3 regions of the Mesorhizobium sp. B2-6-4 genome follow, and region 2 is predicted to be linked to each of the others. Evidence: riboswitches for the same ligand, from Rfam matches in the RefSeq annotation. Region 2 holds a riboswitch; each other region holds the start of a gene.
The links. A riboswitch is a leader RNA that binds a small molecule or an ion and turns the genes downstream of it on or off. The one in region 2 is predicted to bind cobalamin.
Positions count from the first base shown of each region.

Region 1 (5,000 bases), on a different contig from region 2:
TCGAGCGCCTGACCGGCACGAAGGATGGCCGGGCCCATGCGGTCGAAGAAGATGAAGGGACCGACCAGCCGCCTTTTGGCGGTCGGCAAGGCGCGGCGAACCTGAAAACCGCCAATGTCCTTGGCGTTCGGAATGACCATCAATTCGATTTGGTCGCTGGCAAAGGCATCGCCGGCTTCAGGGTCCTTCCCGGGAAAGAAGCTCATGAACTCTCCTTGTCAGCGGCCGATGGCTGCTTTGGCCAGATCAGGCAAAGCGGATCGCCGCCTTCGCCCGCAGCTTGGCCGCAACCTCCTCGCGATTGCGCGGATGCTGGTTGGTTTCAAGCGAATCGAGAAGCTCGCGCGCCGACGCCGCGATGGCCTCGACGGCATGGTCGAATGCGTGCTGGTTCTGCTTCGAAGGCCGCGTCGTTCCGCTCAGCTTGCGAACGAATTGAAGGGCTGCATCGCGCACCTCGTCGTTGGTCGCCGGCGGATCAAAATTGAACAGGGTCTTGATGTTTCTGCACATCGCTTCCGTATCTCCTCTTGTCCTGGAGCCGTTTCAATCGGGACGCGTTCTATCCTCAATCATGATCGTGTCAAAAACCAGAGAGACGGCTGCGTGCCTCAATCCGCGTCCAGCGGCTCCGTCCCGACCGGCTTGCCGTCGCGGGACAGCCTGATCTTCTCCACCTTGTCCTCGGCCGCCTTGAGCAGCCGGTCGCAATGCACCTTCAGCGCCTCGCCGCGCTCGTAGATCCTGATCGACTGGTCGAGCGGCACATCGCCACGCTCCAGATCATCGACGATCTTCTCCAGCGCGTCGAGAGCCTGTTCGAAGCTCATCGCCTTGACGTCTTCGTTGGTTTCACCAGCCATCATTCATCCTTTCATCAGTCGCCCGACATGGGCGGCGACCGAAAATGCCAATCCTTGCAGATCGTAGCCGCCCTCGAGCAGGCTGACGAGCCGGTTGCCGCTGTGGCGCGCCGCGCGCTGCATGAGTTGGCCGGTCGCCCAGTCGAAATCATCCTCGGTCAGGTTGATCTCGGCCAGCGGATCGCGATGATGCGCGTCGAAGCCGGCCGAAATGATGATCAGGTCGGGTGCAAAATTGTCGAGCGAGGGCAGCACGCGCGACAGGAAGGCATCGCGGAACGCCTCGCTGCCGGTCTGCGGCGCAAGCGGCGCGTTGACGATGTTGCCGGCGCCGGTTTCGTTCTTTGCTCCGGTGCCGGGGTAGAGCGGCATCTGGTGCGTCGAGCAATAAAGCACGGACGGATCGTCCCAGAAAACATCCTGCGTGCCGTTGCCGTGATGCACGTCCCAGTCGACGATGGCGACGCGTTCGATATCGTGTTTGCGCTGTGCATAACGTGCGGCGATGGCCGCCGTGTTGAACAGGCAGAAGCCCATCGCCGTCGCTTTCTCCGCATGATGGCCGGGCGGCCGGGCGGCGACGAAAACGTTGTCTGCCCTGCCGGCAAAGACGTCGTCGACGGCGGCGTTGGCGGCGCCGATCGCGGTGATCGCCGCTTGCCAGCTCTTCGGGCTGGCCGTTGTGTCGGCATCTATGCGGGCGATGCCCGTATCGGGAATGGCGGCGCGTACCCGCTCGACGAAATCCTCGGGATGCGCGTAGAGAATGGTGGCCTCGTCGCCTTGTGGCGCCTCGAGGCGATCGAGCGCGGCAAAAGCCTCGTCGTCGAGCACGCGCTCGATTGCGCGCAAGCGGTCCGGCCGCTCCGGATGGCCGGGTGGCGTGATGTGCTCGAGGAAGATCGGATGGGTGTAGAGACGAGTGGCCATGCTCCCTATCTAGTGCCCTGGCGCGGCGATGGCCATGCGTTGCGGCCTGATGGTTGGGGAAAATCGCGCTTGCGTCCGTTCGCGTCGCCGCGGGGATTGGCGGCGCAGGGGCTTCGTCGTAAAGTCCCGGCCACTGCCTGGTGCCCGCCGCGAGCGGGAGAATCGGGAACACGGTTTGATACCGTGGCGTGCCCAACGCTGTAAGGGGGACCGCGCCGGTAAATGCCACTGTCGATGACGGGAAGGCGCCGGATGCGGGTTGATCCCGAGCCAGAAGACCGGCCTGGCAGGCATCGTCATCCGCATGGTCAGGCGGACGGCAGTTGATTGCAATCGCAAGGGGACAAGCGATGCCGGACAATATGACCATCCCCGTGGGTGACGGATTCGACCAGATGGCGCGCGATGCGGTCTACCGCGCCATGTTCACGCGGCGCGATGTCCGCAGCCATTTTACATCAGAGGCCGTCGACGACGAGGTCTTGGCGCGGCTGCTGCTTGCCGCCCATCACGCGCCATCGGTCGGCTTCATGCAGCCATGGAATTTCATCGTCATTCGTGGCACCGAACGACGGGAACAGGTGCGCGACCTGTTCCTCGCGGCGCGCGAGCAGGAATTGCCGGCGATCGAGGAAGAGCGGCGGGCGCTCTACCGCAAGCTCAAGCTGGAAGGCATCTGCGAAAGCGCGCTCAATATCTGTATCACCTGCGACCGCCGACGCTCACAGGGTTCGCCGCTGGGACGCTGGCACAATCCCGAGATGGATCTCTACAGCACGGTCTGCGCGGTGCAGAATTTCTGGCTGGCGGCGCGCGCCGAAGGCGTCGGCGTTGGCTGGGTCAGCATTATCGAGGCGCAGGCGTTGAAAGGCCTTCTGTCGATTCCCGAGCATGTGACGCCGGTGGCCTATCTCTGTGTCGGCCGTGTCTCGGAGTTCGCGCCGAAACCGGACCTCGAAACACATGGCTGGGGGCGGCGGCTGCCGCTGCCCGAGCTGATCATGAGCGAGACGTTTTGCGGACAGGGCGAAGTTCCGCTCAAATCAACGATCGCACGCCTCAAGGCGGCAACATGCGAAAAGTCTGACAAACCCTTGATTTGACGATACGGCATGCGCAGCGCGCTGCCGGCGGCCTGCCGTCGTCAGGCGGCTCCGGCATCCTTCCTCAACAATCCTTCGAGCAGTTGCTTGAATGCCGCCACCACGGTCTTCGACGTCGCTTCCGGGTCGTTCGAATTGGCGATCCGCTGCGCCGCCTGGCTGCTCGCCCCGTTGATCAGCCGTGCCGCGGTCTCGGGGTCTACGCCCGGGACAATCACCCCGTCGCCCTGCAGCGTCGTCAGGTGATCGGTCATCGACGCGACGCAGGCATTGGCGTTCGGCCATTGCGCGGGATCCCCCAGCACGGCCGGACCGTCCCGAAACATGATGCGCTGGATTTCCGGCTCCAGCGCCATTTCGATGTAGCTCGTGCATTCGTCGACGAAGCTTTGCCAGCGGGTCGGTGCTTTCGCTGCAACCTCATTCACCCGTGCCGCCATCTCGGCGTCTATCTCGGCGATAACCGCCTGCAAAAGCCCCTTCTTGTCCCCGAAATGATGATAGAGCGCACCGCGCGTCAGCCCTGCCGATGCGGTGAAATCATCCATCGATGCCTCGGCATAACCGATCGTTCCGAACGCATGCCGGGCCGCGGCAATCAATTTGGCGCGCGTTTCGGCGATCATTTCCCTGCGGGGCTTGTGCATCTCTTCTGGCCTTATCTACATACGTCACGTATGCCAATTGACATACGCGACGTATGATCTATTTAGTATTCATACGCATCGTATGTAATTTCCGAATCGCCTTTTGTCGAGGAACGGACCATGCAGAACCCCTATTCCGAGATCTTTCGAGCCCCTGGCGCCAAGGGCTTTGCCGCTGCAGGCTTCATGGCGCGCCTGCCGATCGCCATGGCGCCGATCGGCATCGTGGCGATGCTGTCGCAGACGCGTGGCGAATACTGGCTGGCGGGTGCCGTCTCGGCGACATTCGCGCTGGCCAACGCTTTCCTGGCGCCGCAGATCTCCAGGCTGGTCGACCGCCTCGGCCAGACATGGATCGTCGTGCCCACCACCATCATCTCCGTGCTGGCATTCCTGCTGCTGATTGCGTCGGCCAACCAGGATTGGCCGGTATGGACAATGTTCGTGTCGGCGCTGCTGGCAGCGGCCATGCCCAGCATGCCGGCAATGGTGCGCGCGCGCTGGACCGAGCTTTTTCGCGGCCGGCCGGAGATGAACACCGCCTTCGCCTTCGAATCGGCGGCCGACGAACTGGTCTATATCGCCGGCGCGTCGCTGTCGGTGGGCCTCAGTGCGGCGCTGTTTCCGGAAGCAGGCATGCTGGCGAGCACGTTGTTTCTCGCTTTGGGCTCGATAGCATTCATCCTGCAGCGATCGACCGAGCCGAAAGTGCGGCCGGTGGACCATGGTTCGACTGGCTCGGCAATCCGCCTGCGGCCGGTACAGATCATCACCTTCGCCCTAATCTTCATCGGCGCGACCTTCGCGACGACGGAAGTGAGCACCGTGGCGATCACCAAGGAGTTCGGCCAAGCCGGTGCCGCAAGCCTGGTGATCGGCGTCTATGCGCTGGGATCGTTCGTGTTGGGCATCGTGGTCGGCGCGCTCAACCTCAAGACGCCGCTACAGCGCCAGCTGACCGTCGCGGTCGCCATCATCGCAGTCAGCACGATTTTGCCGCTCACCGCCGACAGCGTGCCGATTTTGGCGCTGACCGTCTTCATCAGCGGCGTGGCGATCTCGCCGACTTTCATCACGGCATTCGGCCTGATCGAACGGCATGTGCCGGAAGCGATGCTGACCGAGGGCATTACCTGGGTGACAACGGGGATCGGCATCGGCATGGCGCTGGGCTCTTTCGCCGCCGGCGCGGTGGTGGATGCGTTCGGCGCCCAGAACGGGTTCTGGGTCTCGGTGGTCGCGGGCGGCATCGCGCTGGTCACGGTGCTGCTCGGCCAGCGCAGTCTTGCCACTCACAAATGCGAGTTGGATGGGTGTGAAGGGGCCGTCGCTGCCGCGGAATGAACCATGACGCGTCCGGTTCAGCGGATCGGACGCTATCGCCGCCGTCGAACCTAGAGAATCTCGGTCTTGGCGATGTGGATGCCAAAACCTTCGAGGCCGACATAGTGGCGCTC
Region 1 covers NZ_VFUE01000003.1:87,957-92,956, reverse strand. The annotation lists gene FJ426_RS05110 (pirin family protein) at 1-206, opposite strand, end outside; gene FJ426_RS05105 (DUF2277 domain-containing protein) at 247-513, opposite strand; gene FJ426_RS05100 (exodeoxyribonuclease VII small subunit) at 612-863, opposite strand; gene FJ426_RS05095 (histone deacetylase family protein) at 867-1,793, opposite strand; cobalamin riboswitch at 1,915-2,095, shown strand; gene bluB (5,6-dimethylbenzimidazole synthase) at 2,144-2,896, shown strand; gene FJ426_RS05085 (TetR/AcrR family transcriptional regulator) at 2,938-3,543, opposite strand; gene FJ426_RS05080 (MFS transporter) at 3,664-4,887, shown strand; gene ribB (3,4-dihydroxy-2-butanone-4-phosphate synthase) at 4,938-5,000, opposite strand, start outside.
Region 1: another riboswitch for cobalamin. It lies ahead of bluB (5,6-dimethylbenzimidazole synthase); the one in region 2 lies ahead of FJ426_RS20270 (CbtB domain-containing protein).

Region 2 (5,000 bases):
GGCAAGGCCGGCAAGCGCTTCGGCGGCCGCAGGACCATGACTTTTGCCTATTTCGCCATGTCGGTGGTGCTGCTGGCGGCGGGTGCCGTCGGCGAAAGCGCGCCGCTCGTCACCGGCGCCTTGCTGCTGTGCGGCGCCTTCTTCACCATCGCGCTCGACGCGCTGGGCTCGACCGCCTTCATGCGCTCGGTCCGCTCTTACGAGCGGGCGCAGATGGCTGCGGTCTACCGCACTTATCTCGACTTTTCCGAACTGACGCCGCCGCTGGTCTACTCGGTGGTGCTGGCCTTTTTCGGACTGGGCTCGGTTTTCGTCACGCTCGGCCTGCTTGCGGCGGTCTGCGGTTATGTCACCTGGCAGTATCTGCCGAAGTCGCTGTGAAGCTTACGGCACAAGCGCAGCATGTCGTTCGCGTACCCAATCGTGGAAGCGGTGGAGGTCGTACTCCTCCGGCATCAGCACGCCGGCCTTATGGCGCATGGAGCGCAGCCCTTTCTGGTTGACCTCGCAGATCGCGGCATCCTCCTCCAGCACCTGGGTGCCGAATCCGACGATGTTGTCGATGTCGGTGGCGGCGAGCGCGTCGGGCGCGAACAGCCATTCGGCGGTCAATTCGGTCTGCTCGGGGCCAAGCGGCACCAGCCGTACGGACCTGACATAGTCGACGTGGCCGACGATGAACATCGAGGGCAGGCTGGTGGCGTAGGTCTGGCCGGCGGCGTGCTCGGCCGGCGTCAGGCCCGAAAAGACCGGCCCATGCGCCTGGCCGTCACGTGACCATGTTTCGGCACCCGCCCGCAGCCCGCCGGAAAATTCCGGCGCGTCATTGTCGGCATGGCGGGTCCATTCGGGGTCGTCATGCCGGCCCATCAGGCCGCGGCCGTAGATCGGCACCAGCCGCGACAGGTCCTTGTGGACGCCGGGGCAATGCAGGCATTCGTTGAAGTTTTCCCAGAAGATCTTCCAGTTGCAGTTCATCACCTTGCGCAGCACATGGCCCGATACCAGCGATTCCAGCGGCCAGTTGCCGAGATCGCCGGAGGCCGGGTCGAAGGATGAGTGCGCCGAGCCGGCGGCATCTTCCGCGAGATTGACGAAGACGAAGCCGCGCCAGACCGACAGCGCGACGCGATAGAGCGGATGGTCCGCCTTGTCGAAACCTTCGGGCAGCGTTTTCGATGGCACGCGCACGAGATCGCCGCGCAGCGAATAGGACCATGCGTGGTAGGGGCAGGTGATCAGCCGCGCCTTCAGCCGCCCCTCGCGTTCCTGGCAAAGCTGCGAGCCGCGATGCCGGCAGGTGTTGTGGAAGGCGCGCAGTTCGCCGGTATCGTCACGCAGCACGACGATCTCCTGGGTGCCGACACGGAAGGTGCGGAAAGCCAGCGGTTGGGCGAGATCAGCTTCACGGCAGACGAGCAGCCAGTTCCTGTACCAGATGGCGTCGAGGTCGCGCTGGTAGGCCGCCGCATCCCAATAGGCCGAGGACGGCAATGTCGGCTCGGCCCGGGTGAGGCCGTTATAGGGGGCGTGCTGGCTCTGGACGGGCTGCATGGCTGGCCTCCTGTGAGGATGGCAGCCGACACCCGGCCACGGAAATTGTCAATTGCAGCGGAGCAAGCGGCCGGACGGCGCTAAAGCGCTTGTCGCCGTCGGAATTTGGTTTGCCGGATGCGGCGATTTTCCCTATAGTCACCTTCGTCGTCGGTTCCGATTGGAGCCAAGAGGGAATGCGGTGCGGGCAGATTTGTTGCCCAATGCCGTGGCTGCCCCCGCAACTGTGTGCGGTAGTCCTCTCCATATGCCACTGAAGATTTTCTTCGGGAAGGTGGGGAAGGGCGCTGATCCGCGAGCCAGGAGACCTGCCGGCGACAGGAAACTGACTTCGATGCCCTCGGGTGGAGGGTGAAAGGACAAGACATGAATACCGCTTCCGTCTCCCTCGGCGCCTCCATCTCCTCGCAGTCGCGCCTCCTGCAGCTCGCGCTCGCGGCGCTGCTCGGCGTTTTCGTCGTAGGCTTTGTCGGTTTCTCGCATATCGACGCGGTCCACAATGCCGCGCACGACTATCGCCACTCGATGGCGTTTCCCTGCCACTGATAGGGATTTGACATCATGAACCTGTTTCGCAACGTCGTGTTCATCGCGGCGATCGCAGGGCTCGTGGCCGGTGTCGTTCTCGCCTGCATGCAGGCCTATGCCACCGTGCCGTTGATCCTGAAGGCGGAAGTCTACGAACAGGCCGGCGGCGGCCACCACCACGACCATACCGCACCGGCCCCGACCGACAACAACGCCATGAACTCTGCCGCCCCGGCGGGCAATGCCATGAGCTCCGCCGCGCCGGCAGCCGCTGAAGCTGTTCCGGCTGAAGAGGAAGGCTGGGCGCCGGCCGACGGCTTCGAGCGCTTCGCCTTCAGCGTGCTTGCCAACATCGTCACCGGCATCGGCTTCGCGCTGGTCCTGGTCGCGGTTTCGGAATTCGCCGGCGGCATCGGCAACTGGCGCCAGGGCGTGTTCTGGGGACTGGCCGGCTTTGCCGTGTTCACGCTGGCGCCGGGCCTCGGCCTGCCGCCGGAACTGCCGGCCATGCCTGCCGCCGAGCTTCTGCCACGCCAGATCTGGTGGACGGCGACGGTGGCGGCGACGGCGATCGGCCTTGCCCTGATCGCCTTCCGCAAATCACTGCCGCTGGCGATTCTGGGCGTGGTGTTGATCGTCGCGCCGCATATTGTCGGCGCGCCGCAGCCGGACAGTTTCGAGACGCCGATTCCGGAAGGCCTGCACCATCAGTTCGTGGTGGCGGTAACCGTAACCAACCTGGTGTTCTGGCTCGTGCTCGGCGCTGTCGTCGGCGTGGTGCGCGGACGCTTCACCGGCAGCGCGACGAGCCTGCGCGACAGCTTTGCCTGATCGCGGAAGACTGACCTTCATCATCGGCGGTGCGCGCTCCGGCAAGAGCGCGCACGCCGAAACGCTGATGACCGCCTTGCCTTCGCCATGGGCCTACATCGCCACGGCGCAACCTTATGACGACGAGATGCGGCAGCGCATCGCGTTGCACCGGTCGCGGCGCGGCGAGGGCTGGACGACCATCGATGCACCGCTAGACCTTGTCGGTGCACTCGAGGCCCTACCGGAGGACCAGCCGGTGCTTGTCGACTGCCTGACGCTCTGGCTGACCAATCACATGCTGGCCGATCATGATGTAGAGGCCGAATGTCGGCGGCTGGCTGACATGCTGTCGCGGCCGCGCGGACCCTGGTTCGTGGTATCCAACGAGGTCGGGCAAGGCATCGTGCCCGACAATGCGCTGGGGCGCCGGTTCCGCGACGCCGCCGGCCGGCTCAACCAGCAGGTCGCGGCGATTGCCGAGACCGTGCTTTTGATGGTGGCGGGGCTGCCGCTCAAGGTGAAGTGACATGACCGACATCGACGAAAAGGACGAAGAGCGCCACCGCGCCAAGATGGCCAAGCGCAAGGCGGTCCAAGACGCCGAGGTGGCGAGCAAGACGGTCGAAAAGGGGCTGCTGATCGTCAACACCGGCCCGGGCAAAGGCAAGACCACGGCTGCCTTTGGCCTGGCGCTGCGGATGCTCGGCTACGGCAAGCGCGTCGGGGTCGTCCAGTTCATCAAGGGCAAATGGCATACGGGTGAGAAGGAGGCCTTCGCCGCCTTCGACGACCGCGTCGTCTGGCACGCGATGGGCGAGGGGTTCACCTGGGAGACACAGGATCTGAAGCGCGACATCGCGGCGGCCGAGGCCGCCTGGGCCAAGGCGCTGGAGCTGATGGCCGATCCGTCGATCAGTCTCGTCGTGCTCGACGAACTCAACATCGCGCTGCGCTACGAGTATCTCGATCTGGACAAGGTGGTTGTCGCGCTGAAAGCGCGCCGCGAGGGCCTGCATGTCGTCGTCACCGGTCGCAACGCCAAGCCGGCGCTGGTCGAGGCGGCCGACCTGGTGACCGAGATGGGGCTGACCAAGCACCATTTCGCGGCGGGAGTGAAGGCGCAGCAGGGGGTGGAGTTTTGAGAGCTGTTGTCCCCTTTTGTGGATGAGCATTCAAGTCTGGTCGCCAAACGCTTCCAGCAGGGCTCACTTCCTTTCCCTCCGGAGGGGGGAAAGGTGGCGCTGCGAAGCAGCGACGGATTGGGGGAAGGCGGTTATCGAACGCGCGGTCCGTAGACAGGCAGGCGCAACCCGGCGGGTGCGAGAAACGCGACTGCCGAGCTCGTCGACCCCCACTCCGTCTCGGCTTCGCCGAGCCACCTCTCCCCGATCGACGGGGGAGAGGAAAGGCGCGAACCTGTTGCAGCCCGGCTCCCTTCCTCCCCTTCGGGAGAGAACTCACGGGGGGGTGAGATCATGCCAGAATGACGATCGCCGAAACCACGCCGAACAGGGCAATCAGCAAATAATCGGCGACGCGGTAGAGTTTCAGCGCCCGCCTTATGTCGATGCTGTCGGCTTCGCGTCGGCCGCCTTCGCCCATGAACGCGTCGTCGACCGTTACGCCGCCATAGCTGCGCGGCCCGGCGAGGGCCAGGCCGAGCCCGCCCGCCATCGCCGCCTCCGGCCAGCCGGCATTGGGCGAGCGGTGCTTTTTCGCGTCGCGCCGCACCGCCTGCCATGCGGCTTTCGCGTCGGCGCCTTTCACCAGGAAAGCCGCCAACGTGATGAGCAACGCCGTCAGCCTCGACGCCGGCAGGTTGATCCAATCGTCGAAGCGTGCGGCTGCCCTTCCGAACGTTTCGTGGCGCGGCGTGCGATGGCCGATCATCGAATCGGCGGTGTTGGCGGCCTTGTAGGCGGCGCCGCCGGCGAGGCCGCCGACGCCCGTCCAGAAGGCGGGGGCAACGATGCCGTCGGAAAAATTCTCAGCCAGGCTCTCGATCGCCGCGCGGCAGACGCCGGCCCTGTCGAGGGTTTCGGGATCGCGGCCGACGATGCGCGAGACGGCGGCGCGGCCCATGTCGAGGCCGCCCGAGTCGAGCG
Region 2 covers NZ_VFUE01000014.1:72,493-77,492, reverse strand. The annotation lists gene FJ426_RS20280 (MFS transporter) at 1-381, shown strand, start outside; gene FJ426_RS20275 (aromatic ring-hydroxylating dioxygenase subunit alpha) at 385-1,554, opposite strand; cobalamin riboswitch at 1,689-1,885, shown strand; gene FJ426_RS20270 (CbtB domain-containing protein) at 1,921-2,100, shown strand; gene FJ426_RS20265 (CbtA family protein) at 2,116-2,913, shown strand; gene cobU (bifunctional adenosylcobinamide kinase/adenosylcobinamide-phosphate guanylyltransferase) at 2,906-3,421, shown strand; gene cobO (cob(I)yrinic acid a,c-diamide adenosyltransferase) at 3,423-4,037, shown strand; gene cbiB (adenosylcobinamide-phosphate synthase CbiB) at 4,369-5,000, opposite strand, start outside.

Region 3 (5,000 bases), on a different contig from region 2:
ATCAGCCGCTGCACGTCGTGGATCAAAAATCCCAATCTGTCTACGCCTTCGGAAACCATGAGTGGCATATATAATAAGCGTGCTTATCATTCAAGTCCGGCATTGTTCCAGAAGCCGGCAAACGTGCATGGCAGCCGTGCAGCACAATCATGGCTGCGTCCGATGATCTCGGCCGCCGCGACACCCATTACAAGCGGTTGCGGATCAGCATGGTGACAACGAAGAAGGCGCCGAGCGAGCTGGTGATGATGCCGATCGGCAGTTCCTGCGGCGGCAGCAATGTGCGCGCCAGAAGGTCGCTTGCCAGCAACAGCACCGCCCCGAACAGCGCGCAACTTACGATCAGGCGCAGATGCAGCGCGCCGGCCAGCGGCCGCGACAGATGCGGGATCATGAGGCCGACGAAGCCGATGACGCCAGCGACCGAAACCAGGACCGCGGTCGAAAAAGCGGCGACCAGAAACGTCGTCCGTCGCATTCGCGCCACCGGCACGCCAAGACTTTCGGCGGCATTTTCGCCGGCCAGGAAAGCGTCCAGCCGGCGATGATTCCACAGCCCGTACGCCGCAATCGTGCCGGCCCCAAGCGCACCCAGCCAGATATTGTCCCACCGCGCAAGGCCGAGCCCGCCCATCGTCCAGAACAGCACCGAATGGGCGGCGCGCTGGTCACCGGCAAAGACCAGGTAATTGGTCAATGCGGTGAACATGAAGGAGACCGCAAGTCCGGCGAGGATCAGCCGTTCGGGGCCTTGTCCCCTCACCCGCGCAACCAGCAAAAGCACAACGCAAGCCGCCAGAATACCGCCGGTGAACGCAGCGATCGGTAGCGTCCAGATCCCGAAACTGTCGCCGAAGACGGTGATGACGGAGACAGCGCCGGCGGCGGCTCCCGACGAGAGGCCGAACAGGAACGGATCGGCAAGATCGTTGCGCGTCACCGTCTGTAACAGCGCGCCGACCACGCCCAGGCCGCCGCCGACACAGATGGCCAGGATTATGCGCGGCAATCTGAGGTCGACGACGATCCTGCCGACCGGGCCGGACACGTCATGCCCCTTCAATCCGATCGCATGGCCAAGTGCTGCAACGACGTCGCCCAACGGAATCATCGTCGAGCCATAGGCGATCGACAGCAGCGCGAACGCGGCGATTGCCAACGCCGCCGCCGTCATGGCCAATAGGAATGCCTTGTGCCGCAAAGTCATGTTCCCGGTTAAAACGCTTCCGGATGCATCGCCCTGGCAATCTTGCCGATCGCGTCGATATTGGCCGGCCCGGGTGTCAGTTCGGCATAGCGAAGCGCCACGAAGCGTTCGTTCCTGACCGCGTCCGTCTCCTTCATTGCCGGATGCGCTTTCAGGAAATCGAGCAGCTTCCGGTAGCCGCCGCCATCCTGATAGTCGAGCAGGATGAGGAATTGCGGATTGCGCGAGGCCACCGTCTCCCAATCCGTGTTGCCCCAGCTGGTGTCCATGTCGGCCATGATGTTGTCGCCGCCGGCCGCGGAAATCATGGCGTTGGGAATGGCGAACTTGCCTGATGTGAACGGCTTGTCCTCGCCGGAATCATAGAGGAACACGCGCGTTCCCCTGCGGGCGCCGACCTTGGCCGTGATTTCGGCGAGCTGCGCCTTCCAGCCGGAGACGAGCTTATCCGCTTCGGCCTCCTTGCCGAAGATCTTGCCCAGCTTCTCGACATCGCCATAGAGCAGGTCCATCGAAGCGGCGGGGCGGTTCTTGTCGAGATGGACGCAGCTTTCCGTCAGCACCAGGGTCTTGATGCCGTGTTGCGCCAGCGTATCGGGCGTCACCTCGCCGCCCGGCTTCATGCCGTAGTACCAACCGGCGAAGAAGAAGTCGGGCTCGACAGCGACCAGGTTTTCCAGCGTCGGATATTTGGGCGCCAGTTCCGGGATCGAGCCTTGCTCGGCCTTGAATTCGGGGCCGACCTTGTACCATCCGGTGATGCCGGTCAGGCCGACGATCGACGGCTGCAGCTTCAGGGCGAAGGCCATCTCGGCCATGTTGAGATCGTGAATGACAGCGCGCTTTGGAGGCGCGTCGAAGGTCAGCGACTTGCCGCAGCTGTCGACCGTCACCGGAAAGGCGAAGGCCGTAGAGGCCAGCAGGGAGAAGGCAAGAGATACGGCAAGGCGTTTCACGGATGTTGCTCCTTCGTTGCACGGGAATTGGATCTGCGCTCACGAAGATGGCGCGGCACGGTTCGGAACCTCGAACACCGTCAGCTCGCGGTCCTCCATCGGGTGGCGCAACCTAAAGACGTCGACACCGAAGATCTCGCGGATCAGCTGCTGAGTGAGTGCTTCGCGTGGCGGCGCCAGCACATGCAACCGGCCATGGCTCATCACCGCGACCCTGGTGGCGAAAGGCGTCACCAGCGCCAGATCGTGCAGCACCGCGATCACGGTCATGCCGAGGCCTGCAACCAGTTCGAGCAACTCGCTGCGCGCCCGCGGGTCGAGATGGTTGGTCGGCTCGTCGAGGAACAGGATCTTCGGCTCCTGTGCGATGGCGCGGGCAAGCTGGGCGCGCTGGCGCTCGCCGCCCGACAGCGAGCCGATGGTGCGGCCAAGCAGCGGCAACAGCCCGGTCCGGCGCAGCGCCTCGACGACAATGTCGCGTTCCTCGCTCCTGTGCCTGCGGCCGGTATGCGGAACCCGGCCGAGCTCGACATAATCGATCACCGCCAGCCGTGGATCCGGTTGATCGGTCTGGCCGACGACGGCGATGTGCAGCGCCCGCTCGGCGGTCGAAATCCTGTCCAGCAGGCGCCCGGTGAGCTTCACTTCGCCCGAACTCGGCCGCAGCATGCCCGACAGCATGCGCAGCAATGTCGTCTTGCCGGCGCCGTTGGGACCGATGATGGCGAGACGGTCGCCCGCCGCCACCGAAAGGCTGACCGGATGCACCAGATGCAGGCCATCCGCCGCCGCGGCCAGGTCGCGGGCCTCGAGAAGCGGCGCGGTCATGGGCAATTCCTTGCAGGGCCTGCCGGAATACGGGCCAGCGTCTTGCTTGCCAATCCTGCCGGACGCTGGCCTGAATTCACCTCGGTGGCGATATCGCGGCAAAGCGTGCACACGATGATGCGATGCATGGGAATGCAGTGAATGCGATCGATGGAGCCGTCCAACTTCCGTCACTTTCAAAAATGGCGACGGAAGGAAGCTGGCTTGAACCGGTCGACAAGACCGAACCCCGCGTCTCCTCCCGGCACACCCCGTCCGGTCAACTCATGCAGATGGCAGGTCTCCTGGCTCGCGGGTCGTTGCGCCATCCTGCCTTCCCAGCCTTGCCGGCCAGTGGCTTCTCGGATTTTGCTCGCCGCTTACAGTTGCGGGGGCAGCCATGGCTTCGACCCGAAAATCGGGCCTCACCATGTTCCCTTTTCACCCCTCGCCTTGCGGCGCGGGGACCATCACGAGTCGCAGCCTAGGATGCAGGCAGCGTCAAGGCAAGGTCGATGTATGTTCTGTTATAACAATACAATCGTCTGGTCAATCGCTATCGCGCGCCACCAGTTCCAGCGGCCAGACCTCGCGAATGATCTCTGGCCCTTTCGCGCCGGCGAAAGCCGGGAGCGAGGCGAGCAGGATTTCGCCGAGGCGCCGCCCCATCGGATCCAGGCTCGGGCGAAAGCCGGTCAGCGCCGGCGAGAAATAACGGCAGAGCGGCGTGTCGACGATGACGATCACCGCGACATCCTGCCCGGGCTTGATCCCCATTTCGGCGAGCGCTTTGCAGCCGCCGAGCGCCATCGAGTCGTTGTTGAAGATAATCGCGGTCGGCGGATCCTTCGACCGCATGACTTGCGGTGTCACCGCGTAGCCACCGGCTTCGTTGATAAAACCGTCCACAATCAGGCCGGGATCGACTTCGATGCCGTGCCGCCGCAGCGCCTTGCAATAACCCTCCAGAAACAGATAACCGAAATTCAGGTCAAGCGACGGCCGGATGGCGGCGATGCGGCGGTGGCCGCGCGCAACCAGCCGGTCGACCGCATCGGCGCCCGCCTTCTCGAAATCCAGATCCAGAGAGGGATAGCTGTCGTCGCCGGACCGGCTTCGGCCGAGCGTCGCGAAGGGAAAGCCGGCCTTGCTCAGATAGTCGATGCGATCGTCCTCGCGCCGCGTCCAGGCCAGTACGACGGCATCGGCACGACGCGTCTCGACGACGCGGCGCAGCCGCTCCTGCTGATAATCCGCCGGCGCGCCCATGACGATGATCAGGTCCAGCCCGCACTCGGCCAATGTCGCTTGCAGTCCGGTGAGGAACGGAATGAAGAACGGCTCGCCATACTGCTGGTCGCCCGGATGCGGCTGCAGCATGAAAGCCACGGCATGGGTGGTGCCGCGGCGTAGGTTCCTGCCCGAGTGGTTCGGTGAATAATTGAGCTTCCGGGCCGCCTCGAGCACGCGCTGGCGTGTCTCGGCGTTCACGTCGGCGCGCCCGTTAAGCGCGCGCGAGACCGTACCGATCGAAATGTTCAGGTGCCGTGCAAGATCGTGAATGCTGGACGCCAAGGCCTCCCCCTCCTGCTTCTGGCTAGCACCAGCCGGTCTTGCGGCCAAGGCGTTTCAGAGCCGACGGTACAAATCCGATTGACAATATACGCCATCGGGTGTGTCATCGTAAACGTTTACGGAAGCTATTTACGGACTGCCGTGGGTGCCAGCCAGGAGGGGTTGGCCGGAGGAGCGCTGGATGATGCACGTCGTCCTGGTCGGGTGCGGAGCCATGAGCAAATCCTGGCTCGAGGCCATCAGCCAATCCCCTGCCGTCAAGATCGTCGGTCTCGTCGACCTCGACGCCGACAGGGCGCGCCAGCGGGCACGCGAATACGACCTCGCCGGGGTCGCGATCGGGACCGATCTCGACGTCGTTCTCTCCCAGACCAGACCCGATGCGGTGTTCGACGTGGTCGTGCCTGCCGCCCGTCGCGCCGTGGCGAATTCGGCCTTTGCCCATGGCTGTCATC
Region 3 covers NZ_VFUE01000012.1:18,517-23,516, reverse strand. The annotation lists gene FJ426_RS17680 (MarR family winged helix-turn-helix transcriptional regulator) at 1-59, opposite strand, end outside; gene FJ426_RS17675 (iron ABC transporter permease) at 188-1,207, opposite strand; gene FJ426_RS17670 (ABC transporter substrate-binding protein) at 1,216-2,163, opposite strand; gene FJ426_RS17665 (ABC transporter ATP-binding protein) at 2,203-2,991, opposite strand; cobalamin riboswitch at 3,248-3,457, opposite strand; gene FJ426_RS17660 (LacI family DNA-binding transcriptional regulator) at 3,520-4,545, opposite strand; gene FJ426_RS17655 (Gfo/Idh/MocA family oxidoreductase) at 4,727-5,000, shown strand, end outside.
Region 3: another riboswitch for cobalamin. It lies ahead of FJ426_RS17665 (ABC transporter ATP-binding protein); the one in region 2 lies ahead of FJ426_RS20270 (CbtB domain-containing protein).